Labilibaculum sp. DW002: one gene and its partners. The protein of the gene in region 1 interacts with the protein of each later gene in a pairwise test. Links are inferred from orthologs where the notes say so. Each region holds a gene or a part of one and is shown in the gene's direction. Other genes may lie near its edges.

Region 1 (5,080 bases):
TCGATAGGATTACAGGATGTTTGTACGGTCATATCTAACGGACATGATGCTCCATCTACATTACTTGAGAATTGTTCTGAAAACCTACAATCCTTATTTGAGAGTGCTGATGTAGTGATTTCTAAAGGCCAAGGAAATTTTGAAGGTTTACTAAATGAGAAAAGAGTGAATCTATTCTTTCTTTTAATGACTAAATGTGATTTAATGGCTAATAAACTTGGTGTAAAAAAGAGAGACTTGGTTATTACTGAAAATAAGAGAGGAAACTATGGCTTATAAAGTTGCTATTGTTAGTGGCAAAGGAGGAACAGGTAAAACAACTGTTGCTGTTAATTTGTTTTCTGCAATTGACGAAAAATGGACAAAAAATGTTCAATTAGTAGATTGTGATGTAGAAGAGCCAAATGATTTACTATTTTTTAGAAATACGAATGTTGAAAGTCATGAGGTCGTTAATCAGCCTGTTCCTGAAATTAATACAGAGAAATGTACTTTTTGTAAAAAGTGTGAAGAGTACTGTGAATTTAATGCAATTTCAATAATTCCCTCGGTGAATTATGCTGTTGTTGATCCGAACTTGTGCCATTCGTGTGGCGCATGTCTTCATGCGTGTAAATTTGATGCAATTGCAGAAGTAGATCATACTATTGGAGAGATAACACATTATCGGACAGAGAATGGAGCTAGATTAGTTGAGGGAAGCTTGCGTATTGGCTCACCAATGCAAACACGAATTATAAAAGATTTAAAATCAAGTATTGGAGTAGAAGAGGGAATTGTCATTTTTGATGCGCCTCCAGGTACCAGTTGTCCTGTGGTTGAAACGGTTTCCGAAGCAGACTTTGTAATTCTTGTAACAGAACCAACACCTTTTGGCTTATATGATTTGCAATTAACCGTAGACCTGATGAAAGAAATGAAGAAACCTTTCGGGTTGGTTATTAACAAGGCCGGTTTAGGTGATTTAGAGGTTTACAAATATTTAAAAGAGGAGAATATAGAATTGCTTGCAGAGATTCCTTTTGATAAAGAATATGCAGTGCAATATGCAAAAGGGCAGTTGCTTACAAATATTCCACCGCTAATTGAACAAGAATATTTAAAATTGGCAATTTACTTGAAAAACAGAATGAAAAATGATTGAAATTACCATACTTAGCGGTAAAGGCGGAACAGGAAAAACGGGGTTAACTGCAGCTTTAGCTTCGGTTGCTTCCAATACAGTATTTGCTGATATTGATGTAGATGCTCCAGATCTTCATTTAATTTTAGAACCGAAAATCAAGGAGACTCATGTTTTTCAAGGTGCTCGAATTGCAAGTATTGATACCGAGATTTGCACCAATTGTGGGATATGTAAAGCCGAGTGTCGCTTTGGGGCAATTCATTATAAAACGCAAGGTGGATTAGAGATAAATCCATTTGAGTGCGAAGGTTGCAGACTTTGTGAAAGAATTTGTCCTGTTCAAGCGATCGATTCGGAGCACAGTATAAATAACCATTGGTTCGTTTCTGATACTCGCTTTGGTTCTCTTTTGCATGCGAAAATGGGTCCCGGTGAGGAGAATTCAGGTAAGCTGGTTTCGGTAGTTAGAAAAAAAGCCAAAGAAAAAGCTCGTAGTATAAATGCCGATTTTATATTGAATGATGGACCTCCAGGAGTTGGCTGCGCTGCAATTGCATCGGTTACTGGTGCCGATAAAATAATTTTAATTACGGAACCAAGTAAATCCGGTTTTCATGATGCAATTCGATTAATGGAACTGGTAAAAAGTTTTTCTGTTCCAATGTATGCGGTTATCAATAAGCATGATATTAACCCTGAAATAACAGGGCAAATGGAACGCTTCTTCACTATTCAAGGAGTTGAAGTAATTGGTAAAATACCTTTCAGCGAATGCATGGTAGAATCTATTGTAGCAAAGAAAACAATTGTTGAATTTGATCCTAAATCTAATATTTCAGAAACAATTCGAGAAATTTGGCACAATGTTACAGAGCCAGTAATTGAAGCAAAGAAATGATATCAGGCGAATATAAAATAAGACCACGTTACGACGAGGTTGATCAAATGGGATACGTGTATCACGGTAATTACGTGAGCTATTGTCATCAAGCGAGAACAGAATTACTGCGTAACTTTGGTGTTAATGATAAAGTTTTGGAAGATAATGGGATTATGATGCCCGTAATTGAGATGAACTTGAAATATTTAAAGCCTTCAGGCTACGATAATGAGCTAACGATTAGAACATGTATTAAAAAGTTACCTACTACTCGTTTTTATATTGAGTTTGTTTTTGAAAATGATAAAGGAGAAAAAGTGTGCAAAGCCGATTCAACTGTTGTATTTGTAGATAAGGATAGTCGAAAGCCTCAACGTACTCCAGAATTGATTTTAAATGCTTTACAAGCAGAGTTTGAAATGGTAAGCTAATTAATTTGAACTTTTACGATTAGATTTCAAATATGAAAAAAACCGGACGATTAGCTTTTGCTTACGTCCGGTTTTCCTTTTACTTTAAAAATGCTTTTGCTGATTGAAGAGCATCATCAAAATTATCGAAAATGTCTTTTTGTGATATGAAATCGGCAATTTCGCTACGATTAATTTCTTGCAAAACTTCTTTGTTCACTCCAGATAAAATCACCTTTGTCTTTCTTTTTTCCATGCTTTTAATGATTTCGGTGAAGTTGTGAATTCCAGTTCCATCGATAAATGGTACGTGTCGCATTCGAATGATCAGTACAGCAGTTGAACCTTTAAGATTTCGCAATGTTTCCTGGTAACGTTTTGCGGCAGCAAAAAAGAACGGTCCACTAATTTCATATATTTCAATCTCCTTTGGAAGTTGATTGTAATTCTGAATTTCATCGGATTCGAATTCTGGTTGAAATACACCATTAATTTTCGACATACGATACATGAAAATTAAGGCAGCCAAAACAATTCCCATTTCAATGGCTACAGTTAAATCTACCAATACCGTTAGAAAGAAAGTAGTAAGCAATACAATGATATCAAATCTTGATCCTTTAAGTATTGAACGGAAAGATCGCCACTCACTCATGTTGTAGGATACTACAATTAAGATACCCGCAAGACAAGACATTGGAATTAATTTTGCCCACTGTCCGAAGATCAACATGATTAGAAGTAAAGTTAACGCGTGAATGATACCTGCAATTGGTGTTCTTCCGCCATTTTTTACATTGGTAGCTGTTCTTGCAATGGCGCCTGTTGCAGGAATACCGCCGAATATTGGTGAAAATAGATTTGCAACTCCTTGAGCTATTAATTCGGTGTTCGAACGATGATTTCCACCAATCATACCATCGGCAACAACAGCAGATAATAAAGATTCAATTGCACCTAAAATAGCAATGGTAATGGCAGGTTGAATATAATTAGGTATTTGAGACCAATCGAGGTTAGGCATATCAAAGCTAATTGAATTAGGAATGCTTCCATAAACCGATTCAATCGTATCTACAGGCATATCAAATGCTTGCACCAAGGCTGTCATTGCGAGTATAGCAATAAATGAACCAGGTATTTTAGGAATAATTTTACCAGCGAATAAGGTAAGTAAAATTGTACCTGCGCTAATCGCAATAGAATACAGGTTAATACTCGATAAATTTGAAAAATAGCAAACCCATTTAGCAATAAACTCTGAAGGGATTTCGTCTATTTGCAAGCCAAATGCAGCTTTCATTTGAGTAGAGAAAATCACTAAAGCAATACCCGAAGTGAAGCCAACAATTAAGGGGTGTGGGATAAATTTTAAAACAGCACCTAATCGTAAAAGACCAAATAGGATGAGAATAATTCCGGCTAAAAAGGTCGAAATCATTAAACCATCTACTCCATATTGGCTAACAATACCGTAAACGATAACAATGAAAGCACCAGTTGGACCTCCAATTTGAACGCGGCTACCTCCCAAAAGGGAAATTATAAATCCAGCTACAATTGCTGTTATTAATCCTTTTTCTGGCGAAACACCCGAAGCAACGGCAAAAGCAATAGCTAATGGCAGTGCCACAATACCTACAATTATTCCTGCAAATAAATCTTTTTGAAAAGATTGAGCATTATAACCCTTGAGAACAGAGAATAATTTAGGTCTAAAAATAGACTTCATTTCTTAAGTTTTGTTTGATTGAGCCTGCAAAAGTAATGCATATTGGCTCTCGTTATCCTCAATACTTGCTATATTTTTAAAAAAGTGAAAAATTTATCAAAATGAAATATAAGATGATTGAAATATGTATTGTTTACTAGTTGATTTCTTTTGTCATATTTGCTCTAAGTGAATTGTACTGCTTAAATTAATTGTATTTTTGTTCGATTTTTCGAAACAAAAGATTGGTTAAAAACTAGAAAATGCAAATTCCAGAGAAATACAAATTTATAGTGCAGTTGGGCAAAGCTCTACATACCTACGGTGTGCCTTCTTATAAATCTCAAATTTATTTAACTGAGATTGCAGAGAAGAAAGGGATTAAAGGCAGTTTTATGGATACACCCACCTGGATAAACTACGTATTTTACGAGGAGGATGAGCAAACCTATAATTATGTAGAGTGTGTGCACCCAGGCGATTTAAATTTAGGTGCACTTTCTCGAATTGTGGAAATAACCAACGGTGTAATATCAAATGCGATTAGTTTTGAACAAGCTAAGGTTGAAATTGAAAGATTGAAGACAGCACCTTTGAGTTATGGTAAAATATTGGAATCACTTGCTTTCATTTTATCGGCAGGTGCTTTTAGTATGATATTAGATACCAGTTGGGCTTCTGCTATAACTGCATCTTTTATAGGTGCGATTATTTATGGGATTACAATTTTAGCTCAAAAATCGGGATATATTCGTAGTGCATTAGAGTCGCTAGTTGCTTTTGTAGCAACGGTAATTACAGGTTTGTTGTCTTTGCATTTTGAGCAAATCAATATTTCCATGACCATTTTGGCCTCAATCATTGTATTTATTCCAGGTTTATCGATTACAACAGCTTTGGAAGAAATTACTTCAAGGAGTTTGGTGTCAGGAACGGCAAAGTTGTTTGATGCG
Region 2 (5,959 bases), 320 kb from region 1 along the record:
AATGCACTCACAATGTTGGTAATTACTCGAGATTCGACACTCTCATGTATATACCCCATGGCTTTCCCTTCTTCTAAAAAATCAATAAGCATACTTCTTCGAGTAATTAGTTTCTCGTGAATCATAGCTTCTATTCTGGGGTATTCAGTTTTAATCGTTTTAAAATTGACAATGATAAATTCCTCAACATGTTCAATTTGTTGATTCGCCATGTTTTCAAGTAAAGTATGGTAATCCTTATCTTGCTCGGAGTAGGTTTTAAAGGAATTGATGACTATGTCCATGTTATCAGAATAACATTTGTATAATAAGTCTTCTTTATTGCCTATGATCTTATAAAGGGTTCTTTTAGACATACCGCATTCTCTTGCCAAATCATCCATGTTCCATCCCTTAACTCCAGATTGCAGAAGGAGAGTCTTTGTGCAATTCAATACCACTTTTTCTATATTCTTATCACCTATTTTCATATAAGTATACTAAATAATCAAAATCAGTTTACATTGTGCAAACCTAAGCTAGATTTTTGAACTATCAAAGAAAATTATTAATAAAAAATATACTTACTCGATGATCTTAACATTTTTTAGGATCAAATTTAGGAATGTGATTTTACAGTATATGCAAAATAGAATCAATCTACATTAGCATTTCTGCTGCATTCACTTAATTCTTCTTATTTTTGGGTAAAATTAGAATACACTAAAAATATTATTATGGCTTTAAATAAAAATGTAGAGAAGATCTTGAATGAGCAGATTAATGCTGAATTTTGGTCTGCATACTTTTACTTATCAATGTCTAACTATTTTAATACAAATGGCATGTCGGGATTCTCAAATTGGATGAAAGTTCAGTTCGAAGAAGAGACTTCACATGCTATGAAAATGTTAGATTTTGTAAATGAGCGTGGTGGAAGAGTTATTCTTGAACCAATTGCTGAAGTGCCTTCGGAGTGGGATGGTGTTTTAAACATTTATGAAGAAACATTAAAGCACGAAGAGAAAGTAACAAGCTTAATTAACGAGTGTGTTAATGTTGCTATTGCAGAGAAAGATCACGCAACAGTTAATTTCTTGCAGTGGTTTGTTGACGAGCAAGTAGAAGAAGAGGCTGGAGTTGGTGAGATTATCGATCAGTTAAAAATGATTGGTTGCCAAGGTAATGGTCTCTACATGATGGATAAAGAATTCAGATCAAGAGTTTTTATTGATACAACAAAAGCTTAAGGATTTTAAACCATTCAATATTTGAAAGCCTCACATAGTGGGGCTTTTTTTTATGATGTAAAGGTGTTAAATCAATAAAAATTTCTACTTTTGGTCTCAATGGACATGAACAGGTATCTCATAGTAGTTTTTTGTGTGCTCACAGGTTGTGCGGCAGCAGTTCCAACGGCCAATGGTCAGGAGTTTGCTATCGATCAGCAACTGTTTGCCGAATGGTATGCCGATCATGTTGATAATATTGATGAAGCTTATTCATCACCAATTCTTGTTCAAGTTGAACAGGATCACTTTACTGGATCTTCTATTCATACTACGAATGAAGTTTCTTTACTTCAAAACTTACCAAAATTTCCACCTTTAAATCAAGACATTGACGTAGAAAGTGTGCCAATTTTGGAAGACTTTCAATGCTTCAAACTTGCACCAGAAGTTTACATCTCGACTATTCTGGATGGTGATTTTCGGGTTAGAGCACCTGTATTAAGCTAATTCTTACCAATTTGTCGTTCAGACAAGAAATTATTACATCATAAATATATTGAGTTTTCGACGCATTGCATCGAGGGCGTTTATTCATATTGAAATCAATAAACACAAAATGGGTTTTATAGATAGTGCATTAGGTAAACTGTTTGGCAATAAGGCAGATAGAGACCTTAAAGAGTTGAGTCCATATTTAGGACAAATTAAATTAGAATACGATAGGATTACGCAACTTACAACTGATGAACTTCGTGGAGAGTCAGATAAGTTAAAGCAAAAAATACAAGATCATATTCAAGCTGAAAAAGATGAAGTTTCAAGCTTGAAAGAGAAGATTGAAAATGGTAAGCTTTCTGTTAATGAAAAGGAAGAAATATACGATAAAATAGATAAGATTGAGTCGGATATTGATGATAAGATTGAAGAGGTTTTAGATCAAATTCTTCCAACGGCTTTTGCTGTTGTTAAGGATACAGCTCGTAGATTTACTGAGAATGATGAATTGGAAGTTACTGCTTCTCAGTTTGACAGAGATTTAGCGCCACATTACGATAATGTGCAAATTGACGGAGAAAAAGCGGTGTATTTCAATTCATGGCTAGCAGGGGGTACAGAAATTACATGGAATATGGTTCACTACGATGTTCAGTTGATTGGTGGTATTGTACTTCACCAAGGTAAAATTGCTGAGATGGCGACTGGTGAGGGTAAAACCCTTGTTGCAACCCTTCCGGTATTCTTAAATGCATTAACAGGTCGTGGTGTTCATGTTATTACCGTGAATGACTATCTGGCAAAACGTGACTCGGAGTGGATGGGACCTATTTACCAATTCCACGGTTTGTCAGTAGATTGTATCGATAAGCATACACCTAATTCAGATGAGCGACGTACAGCTTATGCTTGCGATATTACTTTCGGTACAAACAATGAGTTTGGCTTCGATTACCTACGTGATAATATGGCAACCAATCCTAAAGATTTGGTTCAGCGTCGTCATAACTATTCAATCGTCGATGAGGTTGACTCGGTATTAGTTGATGATGCTCGTACGCCATTGATTATTTCTGGTCCTGTTCCTAGAGGAGAGCATCAGTTATACGATGAGCTAAAGCCTAAGGTGCAGAAATTGGCTAAAGCGCAGACTGATTTGGTGATGAAAATGTTCACCGATGCGAAGCGTTTATTAAAGAGCGAGGATAAGAAGGAGCTGGAAGAAGGCGCTAAGTTATTGCTTAGAACTTTCAAAGGGATGCCAAAAATGAAGCCACTTATTAAATTCTTAAGTGAGCAAGGAAATAAAGCTTTATTGTTGAAGACTGAGAACTTCTACATGCAAGAGAATAACAAAAACATGCACATCATTACAGATGACTTGTATTTTGTTATTGATGAGAAGCAAAACTCTATTGAGTTAACTGATATTGGTATCGATTTGATTACGGACGATAGTGATGATTCGTCATTCTTTGTTCTTCCGGATATTGGATCAGAAGTTGCAGTTATCGAGAAATCGGACATGTCTGATGAAGAGAAGCTGAAAACTAAGGATGAGATGATCCAAAGCTATGCGGTTAAATCTGAGCGTGTACATACCGTAAACCAGTTATTAAAAGCCTATTCACTTTTCGAGAAGGATGTTGAGTATGTTCTTATGGATGGTAAGGTCAAGATCGTTGATGAGCAGACGGGGCGTATTATGGAAGGTCGTCGTTATTCCGATGGATTACATCAAGCGATTGAAGCAAAGGAAAGTGTGAAGGTTGAGGCTGCAACACAGACTTTTGCAACCATTACACTTCAGAACTACTTTAGAATGTACCACAAGCTTTCGGGTATGACAGGTACAGCAGAAACTGAAGCGGGTGAATTGTGGGATATCTATAAGTTGGATGTGGTTGTTATTCCAACAAACCGTCCTATTTCTCGTGATGATAGAGAAGATTTAGTTTATAAGACGAAGCGTGAGAAGTACAATGCAGTTATCGATGAAATTGGAGAGCTTGTAAAAGCAGGTCGTCCGGTTCTTGTGGGTACAACTTCGGTTGAGATTTCGGAACTTTTGAGCCGAATGTTGAAACTAAGAGGCATTAAACACAATGTACTGAATGCAAAATTACACCAGCGTGAGGCAGATATTGTTGCCGAAGCAGGTTATAAAGGAACCGTAACGATTGCAACCAATATGGCGGGTCGTGGTACCGATATTAAATTGAGCGATGAGGTGAAAGCTGCCGGTGGTCTTGCGATTATTGGTACAGAGCGTCACGATTCTCGTCGTGTCGACCGTCAGTTACGTGGTCGTGCCGGTCGTCAGGGAGATGTTGGTTCTTCTCAGTTCTTTGTTTCTCTTGAGGATGATTTGATGCGTCTGTTTAGCTCAGATCGTATTGTGAAGTTGATGGATAGAATGGGTATTGAGGATGGTGAAGTGATTCAGCACTCAATGATTTCTAAATCTATTGAAAGAGCTCAGAAGAAAGTTGAAGAGAATAACTTCGGTATTCGTAAGCGTTTGCTTGAATATGATGATGTTATGAACTCTCAACGTGAAGTCATTTATAAGCGTCGTCGTCATGCTTTATTTGGTGAGCGTATTCAGGTTGATATTGCTAATATGATGTTCGATGTTTGCGAAGCGGTGGTTAATGAATACCATGGTGGAGATTTCGAAGATTTCAAACTGGAACTAATTCGTGTACTTTCAATTGAATCTCCTGTTACTGAGGAAGAGTTCATGAAAGAAAAGCCGGAGGATATATCAAGCAAGTTACATGAAATTGTTTTAGATGCTCATAGACGTAAAGTTGAGACAATTAGCAAGCAAGCTTATCCTGTAATCAAAGATGTTTATGAAACAAAATCAGAAATGTACGAGAATATTGTTGTGCCTATTTCTGATGGAACGAAGAATTTCCAGGTTGTAACTAACTTGAAGAAAGCTTACGAAACAGAAGCGGAAGAATTGGTTCGTGCCTACGAAAAAGTAGCTATTCTGGCAACAATTGACGATTCATGGAAAGAGCATCTACGTGAGATGGATGACTTGAAACAATCGGTTCAGAATGCATCTTACGAGCAAAAAGATCCACTATTGATTTATAAATTTGAATCTTTCAACTTGTTCAAGTCGATGGTCGAAGGTGTAAACAAAAGCGTTATCAGTAGCTTAATGAAAGGACACATTCCATTGTCTGATCCTGAAGAAGTAAGACAAGCTGAAGAGCGTAAAAGGACAGATATGAGCAATTTGAAAACGACCAAAGAAGAAATGGGTCGTGGTGGTGAAAAAGCTGAACCTAAAAAGATGGAACCAGTTCGTAATGTTCAAAAAGTAGGTCGTAACGAACCTTGTCCTTGTGGTAGTGGTAAGAAATTTAAGCAATGCCACGGTAAAGGAATTCCAGCTTAATTTTCATAAATAAAAAAAACATACTAAATTCACATGGATTGTTCTGTTATAAGAACAATCCATTTACTGTTTTAGTAATGCACACTTAAAATAACAACTATGCTACTATCAATCCTTTGGGATGTAGATCCTGAAATATTTAAAATTGGCCCTATTGCTGTACGATGGTATGGTTTACTATTTGCTCTTGGTTTTTTACTGGGATATCAACTTGTTGAGCGAATGTTTAAAAAGGAAGGCATTCCTTTAGAGTGGCTTGAGAAGCTTTTTATGTATACCTTAATTGCTACCGTAATTGGTGCACGATTAGGTCATGTGATTTTTTACGGTTGGGAATTTTATTCTCAACACCCTGCTGAAATTTTAAAGATCTGGCATGGAGGATTAGCCTCTCATGGTGCAACAATTGGAATTTTAGCCGCACTTTATTTCTATTCGAAAAAGGTGAGTAAGAAATCTATTTTATGGGTACTTGATAGAGTTGCTATTCCTGTAGCATTGGCTGGATTCTTTATTCGTACGGGTAACCTGATGAATTCTGAGATTATTGGAACTCAAACTCACTCTGAGTGGGGATTTCAATTCGTAAGAGCTTCAATATTTGAACCTCTGGCACCAAGACATCCAGCGCAATTGTACGAAGCAATTTGCTATCTTATCTCCTTTGTTGTATTGTTCTTTATGTATTGGAAAACAAATGCAAAACAATATAGTGGAAGGCTATTCGGAGCTTTTTTCATATTGATTTTCACAGCTCGTTTCTTTATTGAGTTTATTAAAGAAAATCAGGAAGCTTTTGAAGAAGGTATGGCTTTAAATATGGGACAATGGTTAA
Region 3 (5,049 bases), on another replicon or contig:
ATAAAGATGGGTAATAGCTTGTTGTACAACTATAATAATAGTTATACCTTTAGGCTTCTAAAAAATAACGATCCACGATGAAAAAATTCTTCAATTATAAATTCTTCCTGATTGCAGGTGCTGTTCTCTTAGGTTTAATTGTTTTAAAATGGCTTTCGAAAGAGAATCAAGTAAAAGAAATTGCACAGGAAACAGTTGTAATTGATACAACGGAAAAAGAACAAATTCATTTAAAGTATGGATTTCCAATTGAAGAATTTAATGTCGAAACCAATAGAGTAAAGAGAAATCATAGTTTGTCTACTATTTTGAGACAATATGATGTTAGCTTCGGAACAATCGATAAAATAGCTAGAAAAGCTAAGAAGGTATTTAATGTTCGTAGAATTAAATCTGGACATGAATATTCAGTTCTCTTTACAAAGGATAGTTTAAAAACGCCAGAATATTTCGTTTACGAGAATACGCCTGTTGAATATATTGTTTTTGACTTACGTGATACCTTAAATGTATTTAAGGGCGAAAAGGAAATTGTTAAACATAGGAGACAAATAAAAGGTACAATTGAATCATCGCTGTGGAATGCTATGGTCGATGCAGGAGCAGATCCGGTTCTCTCAATGGAATTGTCAGATATTTATGCTTGGACGATTGATTTCTTTGGAATTGGAAAGGGAGATGAATTTAATGTGATTTACGATGAAGAAATGATTGATGGTGAATCTATTCATCAAATTGATGTGATTGCAGCGAACTTTGTTCACCACAAATCGAATAATTATGCCTTTGCTTTTACTGATGGAGAAAAAGGAGGTTATTTTGATGAAGAAGGAAAGAGTTTGCAGAAAGCATTCTTGAAGGCCCCACTTCGTTTTTCCCGCATAAGTTCTAAGTTTTCAAATAGACGTTTTCATCCGGTTCTTAAACGTTATCGTGCTCATCATGGAATCGACTATGCTGCACCAACAGGTACGCCTGTAATGACCATTGGCGATGGTGTGATTGTGAAGAGAGGATTCCAGAAAAGAGGAGGAGGACGTTATCTTAAGGTTAAACACAACTCAGTCTATACAACGACTTACATGCATTTTTCGCGTTTCGGTAAAAATGTAAGTGTTGGATCCAGAGTAAAACAAGGACAAGTTATAGGTTATGTTGGTGCGACAGGTTTAGCTACGGGACCACATTTAGATTTTAGAGTTCATAAAAATGGAAAAGCAATCAATCCATTAAGGATGAAATCGCCTCCCGTTTCTCCTGTTAAAAAGGAGAACGAAGTACGATATCAGTTAGTGATGGAGAGCTTAATGAAAGAGCTTAATAAAGAAGAAGCAATTACCTTAGAGTAATTGCTCAATAATTTTAGGGAAAAATTCGTACTCTAATTGATGAATTTTTTCGGCTACATCATCAGCAGTGTCGTTTGGAAAAACATCACATTTCGTTTGAAAAACAATTTTACCTTCATCGTATTTTTCATTTACCATGTGAATGGAAATTCCAGTTTCGGTTTCTTTATTTGCAACAACAGCTTTGTGAATATTCATTCCGTACATTCCTTTTCCTCCATACTTAGGAAGTAGAGCTGGGTGAATATTAACAATAGAATTCGAAAATTTCCGCAATAGATTAAGAGGAAGTAGCCATAGAAATCCTGCTAAAACAATAAAATCGACCTGTTTTTCGGCTAAAAAATCAACGATTTTATCCGTTTCGTTAAATTCTGAGCGGGAAAAAACGAAAGTTGGAATATTTAAGTTTTTCGCTCTGGATAGCACAAAGGCATTAGCGTTGTTAGAAAGTATTGCAGAAATTTCAAAATCAGGTTTATTGCTAAAATATCTTGCAATATTTTCAGCGTTACTTCCTGATCCAGAAGCAAAAATGGCTATTTTTTTCATGTCGGTTTTTAGTGTTGTCTCAATTATACAAATATATGCAAAATGCATTTCGAAGGGGAATTATTTCGCAGAAAAGGAAAAAGGATTATCTTTGCGACCAACTATGTGGAAATAAGTTTGATTTTATATCCTAAATTTATTTCTTTGCAGAGTTAGAAATTAATTAGTTTTTTAAATATTAATCTAAAATTTTAAAGTTATGTCTGATATTGCATCTAGAGTAAAAGCAATCATTGTTGACAAATTGGGTGTTGATGAAACAGAAGTTGCTGTTGAAGCTAGCTTCACTAATGACCTAGGAGCTGATTCATTGGATACAGTTGAGTTAATCATGGAATTCGAAAAGGAATTTAACATTGCTATTCCAGACGATCAAGCTGAGAACATCGGGACTGTAGGTGCCGCAATTTCTTATATCGAAGAAAACGCTAAGTAATTAATTAACCCAGAACCTTTTTTATGGAACTTAGAAGAGTAGTAGTAACTGGTCTTGGAACCATTAACCCAATCGGTAATAATATTGCTGAATATTGGGAAAGTTTGAAGAATGGAAAGAGCGGATCTGATAAGATTCAGCAATTCGATGCTTCAAAATTCAAGACTCAGTTCGCTTGCGAGGTTAAAAACTTCGATCCAAAAGCGCATTTCGATCGCAAAGAAGTTCGTAAACTCGATCTTTATACGCAGTATGCTTTAATTGCTGTTAAAGAAGCAATTGGGGATGCGGGTTTCGATTTGGAGGCCGAAGATTTAACAAGAGCCGGAGTAATTTGGGGTTCTGGAATTGGCGGTATTAAGACTTTCTTAGATGAAGTTACAGGATATGCAAACGGGGACGGAACTCCTCGTTTCTCTCCTTTCTTTATTCCTAAGATGATTTCTGATATTGCTGCCGGTCATATTTCTATGAGATATGGTTTCCAGGGACCGAACTACGGTACAGTTTCTGCATGTGCTTCTTCCACTCACGCTATGATTGACGCAATGAACTATATCCGTTTGGGTAAAGCTGATATTTTTATATCAGGTGGTTCAGAAGCTTCTATCAATGAAGCGGGATTAGGAGGATTTAACTCAATGCAGGCCCTTTCAACTAACAACGAAGAATACACTCAAGCATCTCGTCCATTTTGTAAAACCCGTGATGGTTTTGTAATGGGAGAAGGAGCTGGTGCTCTTATTCTTGAAGAATATGAACACGCTAAAACTCGTGGTGCGAAGATTTATGCAGAAGTTGTTGGTGGCGGGATGTCTGGTGATGCTTATCACTTGACAGCGACACATCCAGAAGGACGCGGTGCTATTAACGCTATGAAAATGGCTATTAGCGACGCTAATATGCAACCTGATGAACTAGACTACATCAACGTTCACGGAACATCTACTCCTGTAGGAGATATTCCTGAATTGAGAGCAGTTAAGACTGTTTTAGGTGAGCATGCATACAAAGTGAACATTAGTTCCACAAAATCAATGACAGGTCACCTCTTGGGAGCTGCCGGTTCAGTTGAAGCTATCGCTAGTATTCTAGCAATTAAAAACTCTACTGTACCGCCAACTATCAATCACAGAGAACAGGATCCTGAGATTGATGAGAAATTAAACCTTACTCTACACACTGCTCAAGAGCGCCCTATCAGAGCTGCTTTAAGCAACACGTTTGGTTTTGGTGGACACAATGCTTCAGTAATTTTCAAATCATTTACTGAGTAATTTGTGATTAAGTCTATTATTCAATCCATAAAACTTCGTTTCTTACCTAAGAGGGAGTTTTATGGATTGTCTTTTGATCTTTTGGGTTTTACACCCATCAAACACGATTTGTACCAACTTGCGTTAGTACATAAATCAGCATCTATCCCTTGTAAGGATGGAGTTCCTATGAATAATGAGCGTCTTGAATACCTTGGAGATGCAATCTTAGGATCTATTATTGCTGACATTCTATACAAATACTTTCCCAACAAGAGTGAGGGTTTTCTTACTCAGATTCGATCAAAAATTGTTAGCCGTGAATCTTTAAATAAATTGGCTCTTACAATTGGCTTGGATAAACAGGTGATGTCAAATGTAAACCTGAATAACAATAAGCATATTTATGGTGATGCATTCGAAGCTTTAATTGGAGCTATTTATCTGGATCAGGGATATACTATAACAAAAACCTTTATCGAGGATAAAATCTTTCGCAACTACATAAACATTGAAGAGGTGGTTACTGTAGAAACAAATTTTAAGAGTAAACTTATTGAATGGGCTCAAAAGAATAAGAAAGATATTGTTTTTGATACCCACGAAGGAGGTGTAGACAAAGTCTTGCGTTTGCCTTTGTTTACTTCAGATGTTGAGGTAGAGGAAGTGAAAATGGGAAGCGGAAAAGGAACTTCGAAAAAGGAAGCTCAGCAGAAGGCTGCACAAGAAGCGCTAATGCGCATTCGCCAAAAAGAAATGGCATCCTAACAATCTAAAATTTTTATTAGAGTTCTCATTTGTTACAGGCAAGTTTTGTGTGTAATAAAAATGCTTATGTCCTGTTGTAAACAAGTGGATATAGTTGAGAATTGGGCATAAAAAAGGACGGTAACCACAACCGCCCTTTCATCTAACTATTAACCAAAATTTTTAATCAAGGAGATTGTTTCTTATAGATTCGCTCTCCAGAGGCAAATATAGTGTCAAATTATTAACTTCAAACAGTTTTTTTGTGAAATTTATCTGTTTTTGACTGTTTTTTGCTAATATATATTAAATCTAGATCTACGAAAGTATCGCTTTTTTGGTTCGATATTCCACTATAGATTGATGATCGTTTAACTTGTGTTAAAGATTGTTAAGCAGCCTTACTCGCAATCTCTTTTTTTTATATTTGTACCTATGAATCAAAAATATATTTGGCTTGTAACAATTGTGCTTTGTATTTCCCTGTCAGGACTCATCCTAGTTCAGATTAATTTCTTTAAAAAAGCATCTGAGATTCAAGAGGAACAATTTGCCTTAACGGTAAGTAAAGCTTTGGATCAGGTTGTGAATAAGCTCAAAGTAGATGACATGACAAAAGGGGGATATAATTATAATAATAGTTTCTCTAATAATAAGCCATCGAAAAATATAAGTGTATCAAGTTCAGTGCTGAACATTAATATTCCAA

The links.
Region 2: the proteins of L3049_RS02315 (region 1) and secA interact in binary tests that used the Escherichia coli proteins (3 or more experiments, as listed by UniProt). The link is inferred for Labilibaculum sp. DW002 from one-to-one orthologs.
Region 3: the proteins of L3049_RS02315 (region 1) and L3049_RS19435 interact in binary tests that used the Escherichia coli proteins (3 or more experiments, as listed by UniProt). The link is inferred for Labilibaculum sp. DW002 from one-to-one orthologs.

Annotation. Positions count from the first base shown.
Region 1 is NZ_JAKJSC010000001.1:593,957-599,036, reverse strand. The notes cover bases 730-3,728. They hold L3049_RS02315 (acyl-CoA thioesterase), read left to right. Parts: upstream 730-2,020; coding sequence 2,021-2,437; downstream 2,438-3,728. Other genes in these bases: L3049_RS02310 (SulP family inorganic anion transporter), read right to left, coding at 2,517-3,728; L3049_RS02320 (P-loop NTPase), read left to right, coding at 1,137-2,024; L3049_RS02325 (ATP-binding protein), read left to right, coding at 730-1,144. Outside these bases: L3049_RS02330 (damage-control phosphatase ARMT1 family protein), read left to right, coding at 1-279; more of L3049_RS02325, read left to right, coding at 269-729; more of L3049_RS02310, read right to left, coding at 3,729-4,148; L3049_RS02305 (threonine/serine exporter family protein), read left to right, coding at 4,391-5,080.
Region 2 is NZ_JAKJSC010000001.1:278,278-284,236, forward strand. Bases 1,447-5,324 are described here. They hold secA (preprotein translocase subunit SecA), read left to right. Parts: upstream 1,447-1,827; coding sequence 1,828-5,124; downstream 5,125-5,324. Other genes in these bases: L3049_RS01200 (hypothetical protein), read left to right, coding at 1,447-1,718; lgt (prolipoprotein diacylglyceryl transferase), read left to right, coding at 5,224-5,324. Outside these bases: L3049_RS01190 (TetR/AcrR family transcriptional regulator), read right to left, coding at 1-470; L3049_RS01195 (ferritin), read left to right, coding at 717-1,229; more of L3049_RS01200, read left to right, coding at 1,365-1,446; more of lgt, read left to right, coding at 5,325-5,959. UniProt on the Escherichia coli protein: Required for protein export, interacts with the SecYEG preprotein conducting channel.
Region 3 is NZ_JAKJSC010000008.1:99,629-104,677, reverse strand. The notes cover bases 751-3,718. They hold L3049_RS19435 (acyl carrier protein), read left to right. Parts: upstream 751-2,100; coding sequence 2,101-2,337; downstream 2,338-3,718. Other genes in these bases: rnc (ribonuclease III), read left to right, coding at 3,618-3,718; fabF (beta-ketoacyl-ACP synthase II), read left to right, coding at 2,361-3,614; purN (phosphoribosylglycinamide formyltransferase), read right to left, coding at 1,341-1,901; L3049_RS19445 (peptidoglycan DD-metalloendopeptidase family protein), read left to right, coding at 751-1,349. In the rest of the region: more of L3049_RS19445, read left to right, coding at 78-750; more of rnc, read left to right, coding at 3,719-4,361; L3049_RS19420 (sensor histidine kinase), read left to right, coding at 4,776-5,049. UniProt on the Escherichia coli protein: Carrier of the growing fatty acid chain in fatty acid biosynthesis.